One region of the Pseudomonas putida genome, then DNA from elsewhere that is predicted to be linked to it. Evidence: predicted binding sites of a transcription regulator. Region 1 holds the regulator's gene; each other region holds the start of a gene.
The links. Region 1 encodes FliA, which starts transcription of late flagellar genes. Its sites were predicted from a motif close to CTAAAGTTTNNNNNNNNNNNGCCGNTAA; they were not measured.

Region 2: C2H86_RS17530 (flagellar protein MotY) is a predicted target of FliA. The motif match lies at 4,758-4,785, and genes of this name have one in related genera.
Region 3: motA (flagellar motor stator protein MotA) is a predicted target of FliA. The motif match lies at 2,202-2,229, and genes of this name have one in related genera.

The regions. Positions count from the first base shown of each region.
Region 1 covers NZ_CP026115.2:824,940-831,584, reverse strand. Annotated here, with positions in the region: gene flhA (flagellar biosynthesis protein FlhA) at 1-636, shown strand, start outside; gene flhF (flagellar biosynthesis protein FlhF) at 648-1,955, shown strand; gene fleN (flagellar synthesis regulator FleN) at 2,049-2,882, shown strand; gene fliA (RNA polymerase sigma factor FliA) at 2,879-3,619, shown strand; gene C2H86_RS03805 (chemotaxis response regulator CheY) at 3,724-4,098, shown strand; gene C2H86_RS03800 (protein phosphatase CheZ) at 4,117-4,905, shown strand; gene C2H86_RS03795 (chemotaxis protein CheA) at 4,918-6,645, shown strand, end outside.
Region 2 covers NZ_CP026115.2:3,840,365-3,847,009, reverse strand. Annotated here, with positions in the region: gene C2H86_RS17555 (Rnf-Nqr domain containing protein) at 1-19, shown strand, start outside; gene nth (endonuclease III) at 24-662, shown strand; gene C2H86_RS28195 (PA3496 family putative envelope integrity protein) at 767-943, shown strand; gene C2H86_RS17545 (response regulator transcription factor) at 988-1,614, opposite strand; gene C2H86_RS17540 (hypothetical protein) at 1,914-2,354, shown strand; gene C2H86_RS17535 (argininosuccinate synthase) at 2,427-3,644, opposite strand; gene C2H86_RS17530 (flagellar protein MotY) at 3,783-4,721, opposite strand; gene pyrC (dihydroorotase) at 4,852-5,898, shown strand; gene rnt (ribonuclease T) at 5,958-6,569, shown strand.
Region 3 covers NZ_CP026115.2:2,036,474-2,043,118, forward strand. Annotated here, with positions in the region: gene C2H86_RS09375 (molecular chaperone Tir) at 1-213, shown strand, start outside; gene motB (flagellar motor protein MotB) at 248-1,282, opposite strand; gene motA (flagellar motor stator protein MotA) at 1,286-2,137, opposite strand; gene C2H86_RS09390 (HDOD domain-containing protein) at 2,268-3,803, shown strand; gene C2H86_RS09395 (rhodanese-like domain-containing protein) at 3,848-4,675, shown strand; gene asd (archaetidylserine decarboxylase) at 4,672-5,535, shown strand; gene serB (phosphoserine phosphatase SerB) at 5,592-6,645, opposite strand, start outside.

The DNA of each region.
Region 1 (6,645 bases):
ACCCACCTCAACCAGATCCTGCAGAAACACTGCCATGAGCTGATCGGCCATGAAGAGGTCCAGCAGCTGTTGCAGGTATTGTCCAAGGCATCGCCTAAACTTGCTGAAGAGCTGGTGCCCGGTGTCATTTCCTTGTCGGGGCTGCTCAAGGTCCTGCAGGCGTTGTTGTCCGAGCAAGTACCGGTGCGTGACATCCGCAGTATTGCCGAGGCCATCGCCAACAATGCCAGCAAGAGTCAAGATACCGCCGCGCTGGTGGCGGCAGTGCGCGTCGGATTGTGTCGTGCCATCGTCCAAAGCATTGTCGGCGTTGAGTCCGAGCTGCCTGTGATCACCCTTGAGCCAAGGTTGGAACAGATCTTGCTCAATAGTTTGCAAAGGGCCGGGCAAGGTCAGGAAGACGGTGTTCTTCTTGAGCCGAGCATGGCCGAAAAGCTGCAGCGTTCGCTGATCGACGCCTGCCAGCGCCAGGAAATGCAAGGCCAACCGGCCATTCTTCTGGTAGCTGGCCCGATCCGTGCCATGTTGTCGCGCTTCGGTCGCCTGGCTGTACCGAATTTGCATGTTCTGGCGTATCAGGAAATACCGGATAACAAGCAAGTCACCATCGTTGCCACAGTGGGCCCCAACGGCTGAGGTAGTGGGTTATGCAAGTCAAGCGTTTTTTCGCCGCCGATATGCGTCAGGCCATGAAGCTGGTCCGTGATGAGCTGGGCTCCGATGCCGCCATCATCGGCAACCGCCGCATTGCCGGTGGTGTCGAGCTGACCGCCGCGCTGGACTACAAGCTGTCCGCGCTGGCCCCGCGCGTGCCCAACGTCGAGCTGGAAGAAGAGCTGCGCAAGACCCAGTCGCGCATCGCCACTGCCCAGGCCGAGCTGGACAACCGCGCCGAGGCCAGCGAAGGCAACCGCCAATTGTTTGCCGGCCAATCGCTGACCGCAGCCGAGCCATTGATCGAACCGCATGTCGATGCCCCGGCAGTGGCTGCCGCACCTGCCCCGGCCCCGGTCGACCCGCGCCTGTTCGACGCCATGCGTTCGGAGCTGTCGGGCCTGCGTGAGCTGCTCGAAGTGCAGCTCGGCTCGCTGGCCTGGAACCAGCTGCAGGGTAGCAAACCAGCCCAGGCCAACCTCTGGCGTCGCCTGCAGCGCATTGGCCTGTCCGGCCCGATCGCCCGCGAACTGCTCGACCTCACCAGTGAGATCGAAGAGCCGCGCCAGGCCTGGCGTATGCTGCTCGCGCACCTGGCACGGATGATCGAAGTGCCACAGGTCGAACCGATCGAAGAGGGCGGGGTGATCGCCGTGGTCGGCCCAGCCGGCATGGGCAAGACCACCACCCTGGCCAAGCTGGCGGCGCGTTACGTGCTCAAGTACGGCCCGCAGAACCTGGCCCTGGTGAGCATGGACAGCTTCCGCATCGGTGCCCAGGAGCAGCTCAAGACTTTGGGGCGCATCCTCAACGTGCCGGTGACCTACGTCGACCCGGGCCAGTCGCTGGCAGCCGCGCTGGAGCCGTTGCTGCGCAAGCGCGTGGTGCTGATCGATACCGCCGGCCTGCAGGCCAGCGACCCGGCCCTGCGCATGCAACTGGAAACCCTTGCCGGGCGTGGCATTGCCGCGAAGAATTACCTGGTGCTGGCTACCACCAGCCAGAAGCAGGTGCTGACCGCTGCCTACCACAGCTACAAGCGCTGCGGCCTGGCTGGCTGCATCCTGACCAAACTCGATGAAACGGCGAGCCTCGGCGATGTGCTGAGCCTGGCCATCAGTCATGAACTGCCCGTGGCCTACCTCACCGACGGCCCGCGCATTCCTGACGACCTGCACCTGCCGCGCCCGCACCAGCTGGTGACCCGCGCGGTCAACGTGCAGTTGCAGGACGAGCCCAGCGAAGAGGCGATGGCCGACATGTTCGCTGATCTCTACCACAACCCGCGACGCGCAGGTTGAGGATGAAGCGTATGCAAAGTACCTACATTCCGGGGCTGGCAGTGCTGCCCCGCGTGTGGCTTGGGTCCAAGCGAGACAAGGTAAACAACGAACATGGGTAGCATGCATCCCGTACAGGTGATCGCCGTCACCGGTGGCAAAGGTGGCGTCGGCAAGACTAACGTTTCAGTGAACCTGTCCCTGGCGCTGGCCGAACTCGGCCGCCGGGTGATGTTGCTGGACGCCGACCTTGGCCTGGCCAATGTCGACGTATTGCTGGGCCTCACCCCAAAACGCACCCTGGCCGATGTCATCGAAGGGCGCTGCGAGCTGCGCGATGTGCTGTTGCAGGGGCCTGGCGGCGTGCGCATCGTGCCCGCCGCCTCCGGCACCCAGAGCATGGTGCACCTGGCCCCGGCCCAGCATGCCGGGCTGATCCAGGCCTTCAGCGAGATCGGCGACAACCTCGACGTGCTGGTGATCGACACCGCTGCGGGCATTGGTGACTCGGTAGTCAGCTTCGTGCGCGCAGCCCAGGAAGTGCTGCTGGTGGTGTGCGACGAGCCGACCTCGATCACCGACGCCTATGCGCTGATCAAGCTGCTCAACCGCGACTACGGCATGAACCGTTTCCGCGTGCTGGCCAACATGGCCCAGAGCCCGCAGGAAGGGCGCAACCTGTTCGCCAAGTTGACCAAGGTCACCGACCGCTTCCTTGACGTCGCCCTGCAATATGTCGGCGCCGTGCCGTACGACGAGAGCGTGCGCAAGGCAGTGCAGAAACAGCGCGCGGTGTACGAGGCCTTCCCTCGCTCCAAGTGTGCCCTGGCCTTCAAGGCCATCGCGCAGAAGGTCGACAGCTGGCCGCTGCCAGCCAACCCGCGCGGGCACCTTGAGTTCTTTGTCGAGCGCCTGGTGCAACCCACCAGCGCAGGACCCGTGCTATGAATGCGAGCGGCTTCAAGATGTACAGCAAGGCGTCGAAAGACGCCCAGTTCGAGCTGGTGGAACGCTACGCGCCGCTGGTCAAGCGCATCGCCTACCACTTGCTGGCACGCCTGCCGGCCAACGTCCAGGTCGAGGACCTGATCCAGGCCGGCATGATCGGCCTGCTGGAAGTGGCCAACAAGTACGACGCCAGCAAGGGCGCCAGCTTTGAAACCTACGCCGGCATCCGCATCCGCGGGGCGATGCTCGACGAGGTCCGCAAGGGCGATTGGGCACCGCGTTCGGTGCACCGCAATACGCGCATGGTCAGTGATGCGATGCGCGCAGTGGAAGCAAGAACTGGCCGCGACGCTAAAGATCATGAAGTTGCTGCCGAACTCCAATTGAGTCTCGATGATTACTACGGGATCTTGAACGATACCTTGGGGAGCCGCCTGTTCAGTTTCGACGACCTGTTGCAGGACGGCGAGCACGAAGGGCTGCACGAGGACGGCGCCAGTGGCCAGGTCGAGCCGTCGCGCGACCTGGAAGACGAGCGCTTCCAGGCTGCCCTGACCGATGCGATCGCCAACCTGCCGGAGCGTGAGCGCCTGGTGCTGGCGCTGTACTACGACGAAGAGCTGAACCTCAAGGAAATCGGTGAGGTGCTGGGGGTCAGCGAATCGCGAGTCAGCCAGTTGCACAGCCAGTGTGCCGCGCGCCTGCGCAGCCGCCTGGGGGAATGGCGGGCGCGTTGAGCCCGGGGTCGTTGCAGTCGTTTTCCACGTTGTACCGAATATGAATACGCGTGCTCGGGGCCGAGCGCGTTTGAGACTGCTTGGAGGTCTACTTGAACAAAGACATGAAAATCCTCATCGTTGACGACTTTTCGACGATGCGGCGGATCATCAAGAACCTGTTGCGTGACCTGGGCTTCACCAACACCGATGAAGCCGATGACGGCACCACCGCGCTGCCGATGCTCGAAAGCGGCCATTACGACTTCCTGGTGACCGACTGGAACATGCCTGGCATGTCCGGTATCGACCTGCTGCGCAAGGTCCGTGCCCACGATCGCCTGAAGACCATGCCGGTGCTGATGGTGACCGCCGAAGCCAAGCGTGACCAGATCATCGAAGCGGCCCAGGCCGGCGTCAACGGTTACGTGGTCAAGCCATTCACCGCCCAGGTGCTCAAAGAAAAGATCGAAAAGATCTTCGAACGCGTCAACGGCTGAGTCACGTCAGGGGGCGCCATGGAAACAACACAGACGTCTTTGGGGGAGTTCGAATCGACCCTGAAGAAACATGCCCAGGAGCTGGTCGAGAGCCTGGAACGGGGGCGTTTCGGCGATGCGGTGCAGCTGATTCATCAGCTCAACCAGACCCGCGACCGTGGCCTGTACCAGGAAGTCGGCAAGCTCACCCGTGAGCTGCACAGCGCGATCGTCAGCTTCCAGATCGACCCGCGCATGCCGCAGGCCGAGGAAGTCTCGCAGATTACCGATGCCACCGAGCGCCTGTCTTACGTGGTCAAACTCACCGAGGGTGCCGCCAACCGCACCATGGACCTGGTGGAGGAGAGCACGCCGGTACTCAACGACCTGGCTGCCGAGGCGCAAGGCCTGAGTGTCGACTGGCAGCGCTTCATGCGCCGCGAAGTCGCAGCGCCGGAGTTTCGCGAGCTGGTCAAGCGTGTCGACAGTTTCCTGACGCACAGCGCCGAGGGTAACCGCAAGGTCGCCGGCCACCTCAATGACATTCTGCTGGCCCAGGACTATCAGGACCTGACTGGCCAGGTGATCAAGCGCGTGACTGCGCTGGTGACCGAAGTGGAAAGCAATCTGCTCAAGCTCGTGCTGATGGCCAGTCAGGTCGACCGTTTTGCCGGTATCGAACACGACCACCAGCAGCTGCGCGCTGAAAAAGATGAAGAAAAACATCCGACTCGGGGTGAAGGTCCGCAGATTCATGCCGATAAGCGTGAAGACGTTGTGTCCGGTCAGGACGACGTCGACGATCTGCTGTCCAGCCTGGGTTTTTAAGGAGCACGTTTAATGAGCTTCGGCGCCGATGAAGAAATCCTTCAGGATTTCCTGGTAGAAGCCGGCGAAATTCTTGAGCAACTGTCCGAGCAACTGGTCGAGCTGGAAAGCCGACCCGACGATGCCGACCTGCTCAATGCAATCTTTCGCGGTTTCCACACTGTAAAAGGGGGCGCCGGCTTCCTTCAGCTGAACGAGCTGGTGGAGTGCTGCCACATCGCCGAGAACGTGTTCGACATCCTGCGCAAAGGTGAGCGCCGGGTCGACGCGGAACTGATGGACGTGGTGCTCGAGGCACTGGACACGGTCAACAGCATGTTCGGCCAGGTGCGCGAGCGCAGCGAAGTGACTGCGGCCACCCCGGAGTTGCTGGCGGCCCTGTCGCGCCTGGCGGAACCTGCCAGCGCCGAGGCCCCGGCAGCAGTTGTCGAGGCTGCACCGGAGCCGGTGGCCGCCGAGGCGGACATCACCGACACCGAGTTCGAACAGCTGCTCGACTCGCTCGATGCGGTCAAGGCAGAAGCGGCCGCAGCCGAAGCGCAGATGCAGGGCGAGACCCTGAGCGGCGCGGGTGACGACATCACTGACGACGAGTTCGAATCGCTGCTCGACCAATTGCATGGCAAGGGCCAGTTCTCGCCTGAACTGGCAGCCACCGAAGCGGTGGTCGAGGCCACTGCGCCGGTGAGCGACGAGATCACCGACGAAGAATTCGAGTCGTTGCTGGACCAGTTGCACGGCAAGGGCACCTTCCAGGCCGATGCCTTGCCGGCTGCCACTGCGGCTGTGGAAAGCGTGGTCGCGCCTGCCAGCAGTGACGAAATCACCGAGCACGAGTTCGAAGCGTTGCTCGACCAGTTGCACGGCAAGGGCAAGTTCACTGGTGAAACCGTTGCTGGCGAGGCGCCTGTCGCCGTGGCCGCGCCGGTTGCGGCCGTGGCGCAAAGCAAACCGGTCGCCAGGCCTGCTGCAGCCCCGGCTGCCGCTGCACCGGCCGCAGCCAAGCCGGCGCCAGCCCGCACCCCGGCCCCTGCGGCCGAAAAGCCTGCCAGCGAAGCGGAAACCACCGTGCGTGTCGACACTGCACGCCTGGACGAGATCATGAACATGGTCGGCGAACTGGTGCTGGTGCGTAACCGCCTGGTGCGCCTGGGCCTGAACAGCGGCGACGAGGCCATGTCCAAGGCCGTGTCGAACCTCGACGTGGTCACCGCCGACTTGCAGACCGCGGTCATGAAGACCCGCATGCAGCCGATCAAGAAGGTCTTCGGTCGCTTCCCGCGCCTGGTCCGCGATCTGGCGCGCCAGCTGAAGAAAGAGATCAACCTGGAGCTGGTCGGTGAAGAGACCGACCTCGACAAGAACCTGGTCGAGGCCCTTGCCGACCCGCTGGTGCACCTGGTGCGCAACGCCGTCGACCACGGTGTCGAGATGCCGGACGAGCGTGAAGCCTCTGGCAAGGCCCGGACCGGCCGCGTGGTGCTGTCGGCCGAGCAGGAAGGCGACCACATCCTGCTGTCGATCTCTGACGACGGCAAGGGCATGGACCCGAGCATCCTGCGCGCCAAGGCCGTTGAAAAAGGCCTGATGGACAAGGACGCGGCCGATCGCCTGAGCGAGTCGGACTGCTACAACCTGATCTTCGCTCCAGGCTTCTCGACCAAGACCGAGATTTCCGACGTGTCCGGCCGCGGCGTCGGCATGGACGTGGTGAAGACCAAGATTTCCCAGCTCAACGGC
Region 2 (6,645 bases), 3.0 Mb from region 1:
TCGTCAAGGAAAGCGTTGAACCCATGAATGCCGCCAAACGCCTGGAGATCTTTCGCAGGCTGCACGAAGACAATCCCGACCCGAAAACGGAACTGGCTTACACCACCCCATTCGAGCTCCTGGTTGCCGTGACGCTTTCCGCGCAATCCACCGATGTCGGCGTCAACAAGGCCACGGCGCGCCTGTTCCCGGTCGCCAATACACCGCAGGCCATCTATGCTCTCGGTGTCGAGGGCCTGAGCGAATACATCAAGACCATCGGCCTCTACAACAGCAAGGCCAAGAACGTCATCGAGGCGTGCCGTCTGTTGATCGAGCGCCATGACGGCGAAGTGCCGCAGACCCGAGAAGCACTGGAAGCGCTGCCGGGCGTTGGCCGCAAGACGGCCAACGTGGTGCTCAACACTGCCTTCCGCCAACCGACCATGGCCGTGGACACGCACATCTTCCGGGTCAGCAACCGCACCGGCATCGCGCCTGGCAAGACCGTGCTCGAAGTCGAGAAGAAACTGGTCAAGTTCGTCCCCAAGGATTACTTGCTCGACGCTCACCATTGGCTCATCCTTCATGGCCGCTACGTATGCCAGGCACGCAAGCCCCGTTGCGGTAGCTGCCGCATTGAAGATCTGTGCGAATACAAGCACAAGACCTCCGACGATTGAGCCAATAGCAAAAACAGCTGCATCGTGATTGAAAAAATCTTTTTTACCGGACTTCGCTTTCTCGCTATAAGGACGGCCAATGGCCCTTTGGCTTGGAGCGACTCATGAGTACCGATAAAGACGACCTGTCGATCGAAGATGACTTTGCCACCGCTGACGACGAAGCGGAGCCTCAGGTAGAAACCGCGAAGACCAACCTGAGCAAGCGTCGTACCATTGACAACCTCCTCGAAGAACGACGCCTGCAACGGCAACTCGCTGATTTCGACTACGACCTGTAGCCTGGCACAAAGCCTCCTTCACGGAGGCTTTGTGCGTGCTGGGCTCAGTTCAGACCATGACGCCGGGCCAACTCGATCAGGTCCACCAGTGAGTGGGCATTCAGTTTCAGCAACAGGCGGGTCTTGTATGTGCTGACCGTCTTGTTGCTGAGGAACATGCTGTCGGCAATCTCCTTGTTGGAACGCCCGCGTGCAAGCTGCTGCAGCACCATCATCTCCCTTGCCGACAGGCGATCCACCATTTCAGCCTCGCTGGCGCCTCCCACCCGGCCATGGGACTTGTGCAAGGCCTGATTCGGGAAGTAACTGTAGCCAGAGAGCACAGCCTTGATGGCACTGAGCAGTTCGGTGAGTTCCTGCTGCTTGCACACATAGCCAGAAGCCCCCGCCTGCATGCAGCGCATGGAAAAATGCCCGGGCGACTGGGAAGTCAGCACCAGGACACGGCTGCCAGGGCTGGCTGCGGCCATTCGGGCGATGACCTCCAACCCGTCGAGCTTGGGGATGCCGATATCGAGTACGACAATATCGGGAAGGTGTTCGCGAGTGAGCTGCAAGGCCGCTATGCCGTTATCGGCTTCTGCAACAACATCGTACCCATGCCGTTCCATCAGCATGCGCACTGCCAAGCGTATGACCGGATGATCATCCACGATAAGGACTTTATTCATGCGATATCCATCATTCGTTATTTTGCTTTGACGACTGCCTCACCATAACCGAGCAGAACGCTCAATGGCGCGTCAACTCCCCGTACAAATAGCCGAATAGATGAACCTTACGTCTGTTTGGGAATTTTCCTACAAGAAAAATTTATCGTTTTCTCAAGAATGTGCTCACGAACACGCAAGTCAAACCGTGATCAATTCACTCACCCCGCTGAGAATTCCCCTACCCCGGAAAAAGTCCACAATTTAGTTGAGACAGTCAGTAGGTTATTGATATGAAAAACATGCCGGAGGCAATAATCATGAACGGTAACCAACCTGTGGCTCCACTGACCATAATCGCCATCTTCGCTGGCATCATCGAAGCTTCTGCCTTGGCAACCTTGCCTTTCCTCAGCGAAAAAAGTCAGACGTACTACACTTGGTTCCTTGTAGGGTTTCCATTCTTCCTCACAGCCCTGTTCTTTCTCACCCTGAATTTCAACTACAAATCCTTTTACAAACCTGACCCTGCCGAGCAGAAGAGCATCCCTGAGCAAGCGACGCCTCCCGACACGCAAGAAACTATAACCATGATGTTTTCCGGCCCTGACGCGCAGAAACTGATACAACAACAAATCGTGCAAGCCATTAGCCAACCCCATGTCGAAAACAGGCAGTGGCGAATGTGCAATATCGAACTCCATCAGTGCGTTGTTCTTTCGACCACCCGCTTGCCCGAGGATTTAGCCCATGGACATTGATCAGACCACCGTCCAGCAGGCAAAAAAAACCCGGCCAGAGCCGGGTTTATTTATGCCACTTCAGCCAGATGCTCAGAGCATCCCGCGGCCTTTGTTGGCAGCGATACGCATGCGCAGCGCGTTGAGCTTGATGAAGCCAGCAGCATCGGCCTGGTTGTAGGCGCCGCCGTCTTCTTCGAAGGTCGCGATGTTGGCATCGAACAGCGAGTCGTCCGACTTGCGGCCAACCACGATGACGTTGCCCTTGTACAGCTTCAGTCGCACAACGCCGTTAACGTTGACCTGCGAAGCGTCGATCATCTTCTGCAGCATCAGACGCTCCGGGCTCCACCAGTAGCCGGTGTAGATCAGGCTGGCGTACTTCGGCATCAGCTCGTCTTTCAGGTGAGCGACTTCGCGGTCCAGGGTGATCGACTCGATGGCACGGTGGGCCTTGAGCATGATGGTGCCGCCAGGGGTTTCGTAGCAGCCGCGGGACTTCATGCCCACGTAACGGTTCTCGACGATGTCCAGACGGCCGATACCGTTGGCGCCGCCGATGCGGTTCAGCTCGGCAAGCACGGTGGCCGGGGTCATGTCGACGCCGTCGATGGCGACGATGTCACCATTGCGGTAGGTCAGCTCGATGTAGGTAGCCTGGTCCGGGGCGTTTTCTGGCGAGACGCTCCAGCGCCACATGTCTTCTTCGTGCTCGGTCCAGGTATCTTCCAGGACACCGCCTTCGTAGGAGATGTGCAACAGGTTAGCGTCCATCGAGTACGGCGACTTCTTCTTGCCGTGGCGCTCGATCGGGATACCGTGCTTCTCGGCGTAGTCCATCAGCTTCTCGCGGGACAGCAGGTCCCACTCGCGCCATGGGGCGATGACCTTGACGCCTGGCTTGAGGGCGTAGGCACCCAGCTCGAAACGAACCTGGTCGTTACCCTTGCCGGTAGCACCGTGGGAAATGGCGTCGGCGCCGGTTTCGTTGGCGATTTCGATCAGGCGCTTGGCAATCAGCGGGCGGGCGATGGAGGTACCTAGCAGGTACTCGCCTTCGTAGACGGTGTTGGCGCGGAACATCGGGAAGACGAAATCACGCACGAACTCTTCGCGCAGGTCGTCGATGTAGATCTCTTTTACGCCCATCGCCTGAGCTTTGGCGCGAGCCGGCTCGACTTCTTCGCCCTGACCCAGGTCAGCGGTGAAAGTCACCACTTCGCAGTTGTAGGTATCCTGCAGCCACTTGAGAATCACCGAAGTATCAAGGCCGCCGGAATACGCCAGTACGACCTTTTTTACGTCCGCCATGCCATCACTCCACGGGGTTGTACGGAAAGGGATCGATTCTACCGGCGTTGCGGATAAATTTACAGTGGGGCGACAGCTTCTGACGACAAAGCGACAGGAACTGTCAGCGGCGCGACGCGGGGTGGCAAGGAAATACGGTCAAGGTGCCTTCGTTCCCGGTGCAACCGGAGCAGGCGCTACCGCTGCCGGTTGCTGAACCGGCTGTACCGCCGGCTTCTCCACCTGGGCCACCCGATCCAGTTCGATGTTTACCCGGCGGTTGCGCGCCCGATTGGCCGGGCTGTTGTTCTTCACCAACGGATAGCGCTCACCATGGAAGCGCACGACGATTTGCTCTTCCGGCACACCATGGGCCTTGAAGTAGTCGGCAACGGCCAAGGCCCGACGCCGCGAAGTGTCGCGATTGGTCAGGCGGTTACCACTGTTATCGGAATGGCCATTGAGTTCGATGTGGTTCACCGTCGGGTCGGCCTTGAGGTAATCGAGGATCACATCCAGCCGCGCACGGGCGTCGGCATCGAGATCGAAGCCACCACCTGGGAAGCCAACCTGGGTCTGGCGCACCTGGTCATAGTTCATCGGCAGCATCTTGCTGGCACAGGCCTGATAGTCGCCATACGCCTTGGCGAAGCTGACCGGCAACACGCGTACCTCCATCACCCGCCCGCCTTCGCCGGTATAGCTGCGCACCACCGTGCTGCGGCCATCGAGCAGGCCGTTGATCAGGCGACTGGCCTGGCTCTGCGACGAGCTGAACAATACGCCGCTACGGGCCATGCGCACGGCGCCGAGATTCACGTCACCACGGCCTGGCTGCCAAGGGGCAGCGGCTGCCAGCAAGGTCGCGGAACCTGCGCCCAGCACATTGCTGTGCGAACGCAGCTGGAACACCGGCTGCTCACCGGCCTTGCGCACGAACTCGCCACTGCCGAAACCGTCGATCGGCTGGATCAGGCGGCATTCGAACTGGTCACCCTCGACTTTCCAGGCGACATTCTCCATGCGGGTCTGGAAGGTCAGTGCGCCGGCCGGCAGGCTGGCGACAAGGGTCAACAGGGCTAGATAACGCTGGCGCACGGGCGGCTCCACAAATTCTGACGGCTTACAGGCAGGCTATCGGACGCTTGCCGGAAAACTTGATAGCCGTGCTCGGAACGGGGTTTTCCGGTAGCATTGGGGCCTGAGTTCGACCCGCCTGGAATCCCCAATGTCCGATCGCCTGACCCTCCTGCGTCCCGACGACTGGCACATCCATCTGCGCGATGGTGCCGTCCTGCCCCATACCGTTGGCGATGTGGCGCGTACTTTCGCCCGTGCCATCATCATGCCTAACCTGGTTCCGCCGGTGCGCAATGCCGTCGAAGCTGGCGCCTACCGCGAGCGCATCCTTGCCGCCCGCCCGGCTGGCAGCCGCTTTGAACCGCTGATGGTGCTGTACCTCACCGACCGCACCAGCCCCGAGGACATCCGCGCGGCCAAGGCCAGCGGTATCGTCTACGCCGCGAAACTTTACCCGGCTGGCGCGACGACCAACTCCGATTCGGGCGTGACCAGCATCGACAACATCTTCCCGGCCATCGAGGCGCTGGCGGAAGTGGGCATGCCATTGCTGGTGCACGGTGAAGTGACTCGCAGCGAGATCGACGTGTTCGACCGCGAGAAGCGTTTCATCGACGAGCACATGCGTCGCCTGGTCGAACGCTTCCCGACCCTGAAAGTGGTGTTCGAGCACATCACCACGGGCGACGCCGCGCAGTTCGTCACCGAAGCCCCGGCCAACGTCGGTGCGACCATCACTGCCCAGCACCTGCTGTACAACCGCAACCACATGCTGGTCGGCGGTATCCGCCCGCACTTCTATTGCCTGCCGATCCTCAAGCGCAACACCCACCAGGTGGCGCTGCTGGACGCGGCCACCAGCGGCAACCCGAAGTTCTTCCTCGGCACCGACTCGGCACCGCACGCCCGTCACGCAAAGGAAGCCGCCTGCGGTTGCGCCGGCTGCTATACCGCCTATGCGGCGATCGAGATGTACGCCGAGGCGTTCGAACAGCGCAATGCACTGGACAAACTGGAAGGCTTCGCCAGCCTGCACGGCCCGGCCTTCTATGGCCTGCCGGCGAACACCGACACCATCACCCTGGTCCGCGATGAGTGGACCGCCCCGGACAGCCTGCCGTTTGGCGAGCAGACCGTGATCCCGCTGCGTGCCGGTGAGAAACTGCGCTGGCGCCTGCTGGAGGACAACGCGTGAGCGAAGACCTCTACGAAGACGACCAGGACGGTCAGGGTAGCAGCGGTTCGCGCCACCCGATGGCCGAGCGCTTCCGTGGCTATCTGCCAGTCGTGGTGGATGTCGAGACCGGCGGCTTCAACAGCGCCACCGATGCCCTGCTGGAAATTGCCGCAGTGACCATCGGCATGGACGAGAAAGGCTTCCTGTTCCCCGAGCACACCTACTTCTTCCGGGTAGAACCGTTCGAAGGGGCCAACATCGAGCAGGCCGCGCTGGAGTTCACCGGCATCAAGCTGGACCACCCGCTGCGCATGGCGGTGAGCGAGGAAAGCGCGCTCACCGACATCTTCCGCGGCGTGCGCAAGGCGCTGAAGGCCAACGGCTGCAAACGGGCGATCCTGGTCGGCCACAACAGCAGCTTCGACTTGGGCTTCCTCAATGCGGCGGTAGCGCGTAACGACATCAAGCGAAACCCGTTCCACCCGTTCTCCAGCTTCGACACCGCGACCCTGGCTGGCCTGGCCTACGGCCAGACCGTGCTGGCGCGGGCCTGCCAGAGCGCCGACATCGACTTCGACGGCCGTGAGGCGCACTCGGCGCGTTACGACACCGAGAAGACGGCCGAGCTGTTCTGCGGCATTGTCAACCGCTGGAAGGAAATGGGCGGCTGGCGCGACTTCAACGATTGAGTCGAAATTCCGGGAGCGTCATCCGCTCCCGGAATCCAGGCACAAAAAAACCGGCCACATGGGCCGGTTTTTTCAT
Region 3 (6,645 bases), 1.2 Mb from region 1:
CGCAGCGGAGACTACGAGCTACCCGAGCAGCTCGACAGGTGGCCAGTGATGCGCGAACGGGCGCACATCGACCTGTTCGTGTGGGCGTATCACGATGAGTGCACGTTTCAGCGGGCGATGATTCTGCCAGCGGAGCATGGGTCGAGTGTCGACCGGGACAATGCGGATTTCTTTCATGCCGATCTCAAGGCCAAGATCAGGCGGGGGTTTTGAACCGTTGGGGCTGCACCGCAGCCCCTGCCAGTCATTACTGGTCCTTTTGCTCATCCATCTTCAAGGTCCCATCCTCGAAGATGTTCAGCTTCTGGCGCAGCTCACGCGGCTGCATCGGCGCCTGGGCAGCTGCATCCCCTGCCGTCGGCGCTGCCGGGGCCGCGGCCCCAGGCGCTGCATCTGCTGGCGGAGCCGGCTGGGCTGGCGCCTCGGGGGCACCCTGCTCACCCTCGATGTTGCGCTGCGCCTTCTTGGTCAGGACGATGATGTCGATACGCCGGTTGACCGGGTTGTACGGGTCCTTGCGATCGAACAGCGACGACGAGGCATAACCCACCACCCGCGCCACCTGGCCATCCGGGTAGCCGCCGGCAACCAGGGCTCGACGGGCAGCGTTGGCACGGTTGGCCGAGAGCTCCCAGTTACCGAAGTCGCCAGTACCGGAGTACGGTTTGGCATCGGTGTGCCCACTGATACTGATCTTGTTCGGCACAGCCTTGATGGTGTCGGCCATGGCCAGCAGGATGTCTTCGAAATACGGCTGCAGGCGCGCACTGCCGATGTCGAACATCGGCCGGTTCTCGGCATCCATGATCTGGATGCGCAGGCCGTCCTGGGTAATTTCGAACAGGATCTGGTCTTTGAACTTCTGCAGCTGCGGGTTTTCCTCGACCTTGTTCTGCAGCTCCTGCAGCAGCAACTCGAGGCGCTCGCGCTCGACCTGCTCGGCCATGGTCTCGACCTGGTCCTTGTCCAGCTGGATGCTGGTGTCAGGCGTAGGCTCGGACTTCTGCTCCGGGTTGATGGTCTTTTCCGGTGCCAGCTGCGGCGAGCCACCCAGGTCGATGATGTAAGGCGTGCCACTCTCGGAAAAACCGATCGGGTCCTTGAAGTAGCCGGCGATGGCGATCTTCTGTTCAGGCGTGGCCGTGGATAACAGCCACAGCACCAGGAAGAACGCCATCATCGCCGTGGCGAAGTCGGCGAAAGCGATCTTCCAGGCGCCGCCATGGTGCCCGCCACCGAAGCGCTTGACGCGCTTGATGATTATCGGCTGATTGTTCTCCATGACTCAGCGACCGCGAACCGCTTGTTCCAGCTCGGCGAAGCTTGGACGGTGCTTCGGATACAGCACCTTGCGCCCGAACTCGACAGCCAGCGAAGGCGGCATGCCGGAAGCCGAGGCGACCAGCGAGGCCTTGATCGACTCATAGAGGTTGAGCTCTTCCTTGGCATCATGTTCAAGGCACTTGGCCAGCGGGCCGAAGAAGCCATAGGCCGCAAGAATACCGAAGAAGGTACCGACCAGTGCCGCACCAACGTGCATGCCGATGGCTGCCTGGTCGCCTTCGCCCAGCGACGCCATGGTCACCACAATACCCAGTACTGCCGCAACGATACCGAAACCAGGCATGCCATCGGCGATGCCGGTGACTGCGTGCGACGGGTGCTCGAGCTCTTCCTTCATGCTCAACAGCTCCATGTCGAACAGGCCTTCCAGTTCGTGCGGAGCCATGTTGCCAGTGGACATGATGCGCAGGTAGTCGCAGATGAAAGCAGTCATGCGCTCGTCGCCCAGCACCGCCGGGTACTTGGCGAAGATCGGGCTGGCGGCGGCATCTTCGATATCGCTCTCGATCGCCATCATGCCTTCGCGACGGCTCTTGTTGAGGATCTCGTACACCAGGCCCAGCACTTCCAGGTAGAACGTATGGGAAAAGCGTGAGCCAAACATCTTCATCGACTTCTTGATTACATGCATGGTCATGTAACCAGGGTTAGCCTGCATGAAGGCGCCAAAGGCTGCACCGCCGATGATCAGCACTTCGAACGGCTGGATCAGCGCCGCGATCTTGCCGTGGGAGAGTACATATCCGCCGAGCACGCTCGCGAATACGACGATGATGCCGATAATTTTAGCCATAGGATCAAAGCACTTGCTGTCGTGGTCAGGGAGAGGGACGGGAGCTTTAAAACTCTTCTTCTACTTATCGGCAGAACTGCGCCAGACTATAGCCACTAAAAGCGAAAAGCCAGTTCGGACTGATGTCAAAATGCCAATGGAATCCAAGGTGCCCACTCAGAATCCGCGTACTGTAGAAGCCTGGGTCAAGCTGCTCGACGGTGTTCGTGTACCGGTCCCGAAGCAGAGTTACGACCGGGTCATGAGCGCGATCAACGACAATCGCCGCTCGTTGCGCGACATCGCTGAACTGATGCAGGACAGCCCCGCCCTGGTGTTGTCGGTGATGCGCGAGGCCAACCACCCTGCCAACGCCAGCCAGGCCGAGCCCGCCGAAAGCCTGGAAGTCGCCCTGAATCGCCTGGGCCTGGGGCGCAGCAAGGAACTGCTGATGCGCCTGCCTGCCCTGCCGGAAGACGACATCCCGCCCGTGCTGCGCCAATTCCTGCTGATCAGCCAGCACGCCGCGCAACAGGCCAACGGTCTTTTTGCCAGCCGCCTGGCGCGACTGTGGCAGGAGATCCACTGGGGCAGCCTGTTGTTCCTCGCCCCCCTGTGGCCACTGGCCCTGGCCTACCCAAAGTTGCTGGACGCCTGGGAGCTGCGGGTCATCCACAAGGGCGAAAACGCGGCAGACGTGGAGCAGGAACTGTTTGGCGTGCGCATCTTCGCCCTGTGCCAGGCCATGGCCGAACATTGGCGCCTGCCCAAGTGGGTGACCCAAGGCTATCGCCTGCTGCTCGAAGAACGCGACCAACTGGCCTTGGTTTTGAGCATCGCCCGCGAAGAAGACCCGCTCAGCCAGCAGCATCACCTGGACGAAGCACCCGGCTTACGCCGCTGGTTCAACGAACCGGCCAATACTGTGCTGCTGGCCAACAACCTGGCGCTGGCGGCGCAGGTGGGCTGGGACAATCCGCATCTGCTGCGCTGGCAACTGCTGACTGCGCTGTACCTGCAGACCTCGCTGGAAGACGTGCAACAACAGGTTCACCAACAAGCAGCGGCCAGCGCCCGGCGCCACGCCCGCCATGCCCTGTTCCACCCAGCCGAGGCGCTGATCTGGCCCTGGGACCAGCGTCGCCCGCACCCGGACATGCTCACCCCGCCACCGCCTTCCAGCGAGGCGCTCGGCCGCTGGCGCAAACTGTGCCAGGAACTGCTTTCCCAGCCCAGCCCCTTCACCAATGCCGTGCACCTGGCCACCCATGCGCGCGAAGCGCTGCAAGCCTGCGGGATGCAGCGCATCATGCTGCTGAGCCTGGACAAGACCGCCGATTACCTGCGCGTGCAGCAGATCGCCGGCCTGCCCAAGGAAGCCGGGGGCATCGCCCTGGAGATCGAGCAGAACAAGCTGCTGCAAAAGCTGATGAGCAAAGTCGGCCAGCTGCGCCTGACGCCCGAGAACCACGCCCAGTTCTCGGCGCTACTGCCAGCACCGCTGCGTGCGTTGTTCCACAGCGAACACCTGTTGCTGCGCTCGCTGGCCGTGGGTGACCAGGTGCTGATGCTGGCGGTGGCCGATCAGGGCGGCAAGCCACTGGCCGATGTCAGCGTGCAGGCCTTCGGCAAGACTTCGCAATGTATCGAGCGTGCGCTCGCGGTGTTTGCCAACCGCGGCGCCTGAGCCTTGCGCTACAATCGCCCCTCTTTCCACACTGGAGAACGTGGATGACTGACTTTTCCGGCCTGCCTTTGGTGATCGAAGCCGCAGACCTGCTGCCGCGCCTGGATTCACCCCAGCTGATCCTGGTAGACCTGAGCAGCGCCAACCGCTATGTCAGCGGGCACATCCCCGGCGCCCGCTTCGTCGAGGGCAAGCGCACCCAGCTCGGCCAGCCTCCGGCGCCCGGCCTGCTGCCGGCCCTGGGCGATCTGGAAAAGCTGTTCAGCGAACTGGGCCACCGTGACGATGCCGCCTACGTGGTCTATGACGACGAAGGTGGCGGCTGGGCCGGGCGCTTCATCTGGCTGCTCGATGTCATCGGCCATACGCGCTACCACTACCTCAATGGCGGTATCCAGGCCTGGCCAGCGGACAAGCTCTCCACCGACGTGCCAACGCCGGGCAATGCCCCCGTGCACCTGCAACTGCACAGCGAGCCGACTGCCACGCGCGAATACCTGCAAAGCCGTCTGGGCGCCGACGACCTGGTGGTCTGGGATGCCCGCGGCCCGCAGGAATTCAACGGCGAAAAAGTCCTGGCCGCCAAGGCCGGGCACATTCCCGGTGCCGTCAATTTCGAGTGGACGGCCGGCATGGACCTCAACGACCATCTGCGCATCCGCAAGGACATCGCTGAAGTCCTGCAGCAATTGGGCATCACGCCAGACAAGGAAGTGATCACCCACTGCCAGACCCACCGCCGCTCCGGTTTCACCTACCTGGTGGCCAAGTCCCTCGGCTACCCACGCATCAAGGCCTATGCCGGTTCGTGGAGCGAATGGGGCAACCACCCGGACACGCCTGTCGAAGTTCAAGGACAATCAACTCAATGAAATCCCGTCTGTTCATCCTCAGCCAGTACCTGCTGCCGCACCATTTGCTGTCGCGCCTGGCTGGCTGCATCGCCGAGTGCCGTGCGCGCTGGTTCAAGAACGCCTTCACCGCCTGGTTCGCCAAGCGTTACCAGGTGAACATGAGCGAAGCGCTGGTCGAAGACCTCACCGCCTACGAGCACTTCAACGCCTTCTTCACCCGCGCTCTGAAACCAGGTGCACGCTCGCTGGACGAAACTCCGGGCGCAATCCTCTGCCCGGCCGACGGTGCCGTCAGCCAGCTGGGCCCGATCGAACACGGTCGTATCTTCCAGGCCAAGGGCCACAGCTTCAGCGCGCTTGAGTTGCTCGGCGGCGACCCGGCACTGGCCGCGCCGTTCATGGGCGGTGAGTTCGCCACCATCTACCTGTCGCCGAAGGATTACCACCGCGTGCACATGCCGCTGGCCGGCACCCTGCGCGAGATGGTCTACGTGCCGGGCCGCCTGTTCTCGGTCAACCAGACCACTGCCGAGAACGTTCCGGAGCTGTTCGCCCGCAACGAGCGCGTGGTGTGCCTGTTCGATACCGAGCGCGGGCCAATGGCCGTGGTGCTGGTCGGCGCGATGATCGTCGCTTCGATCGAGACCGTATGGGCTGGCCTGGTCACTCCGCCAAAGCGTGAGCTGAAGACCTTCCGTTACGACGAAGAAAGCCGTGCGCCGATTCACCTGGAAAAAGGCGCCGAACTGGGCCGCTTCAAGCTGGGTTCGACCGCCATCGTGCTGTTCGGGCCAGACCAAGTGAAATGGGCCCAGACCCTGGGTGCAGCTTCGGCTGTGCGCATGGGTGAACTGCTGGCGACCCCTGCACAGGCTTGATCCTGGCAACAAAAAAGGCCCTGCATGCGCATGCAGGGCCTTTTTTTAACGGCGGATCAGCCGCGGGCGTCGCGGTCGCGCAGGCCCAGCAGGTACAGCACGCCATCCAGCCCCAGGGTGGAAATTGCCTGCTTGGCCGACTGGCGCACCAGCGGCTTGGCGCGGAAGGCCACGCCAAGGCCAGCCAGCGACAGCATTGGCAGATCGTTGGCGCCATCGCCCACGGCAATGGTCTGTTCCAGTTGCAGGCCTTCTTCGCTGGCCAGCTGCTGCAGCAGGTCGGCCTTGCGCTGGGCGTCGACGATCGGTTCCACGGCCACGCCGGTCACCTTGCCATCGACCACTTCCAGTTCGTTGGCGAACACGTAATCGATACCCAGGCGCGCCTGCACCTGCTTGGCGAAGTACGAGAAACCACCGGACAGGATCGCCGTCTTGTAGCCCAAGCGCTTGAGCTCGGCGAACAGGTTCTCTGCACCTTCGGTCAGGCGCAGGGAGGCACCGATCTCGTCGAGTACGCCGACATCCAGGCCCTTGAGCAGCGCCATGCGCTCCTTGAAGCTGGCGCGGAAGTCGAGCTCGCCACGCATGGCCCGCTCGGTGATTGCGGCAACCTGCTCGCCCACCCCGGCGGCCTTGGCCAGTTCATCGATGACTTCAGCCTCGATCAGCGTCGAGTCCATGTCGAAAACCGCCAGGCGGCGGTTGCGACGGAACAGGTCGTCCTTCTGGAACGCGATGTCGATGTTCAACTCTTCGGACAACGCGAAGAAGTCAGCACGCAATGCCTGGGCGTCGCTCGGCACGCCACGCACGGAAATTTCCAGCGCCGCCTTGCCCTTCTCGCTCGGAGCGCCCAGGGTAACCCGCGCCGACAGGCGCTCGATACGCTCGATGGTCAGGCCATACTGGCTGATGACGGCGCTGACGCGTTGCAGTTGCTCGGGGGTGATCTTGCGGCTGAGCAGGGTCGCGATATGTCGCGCTTCACCCTGGGCATCAGCCCAATGCTGGTAGTCGGCTTCGGAGATCGGCGTGTAACGCGCTTGCAGGTTCAGCTCGTGGGCCTTGGACTGCACGCTCTGCAGCAGGCCAGTAGCCACTTCGTTA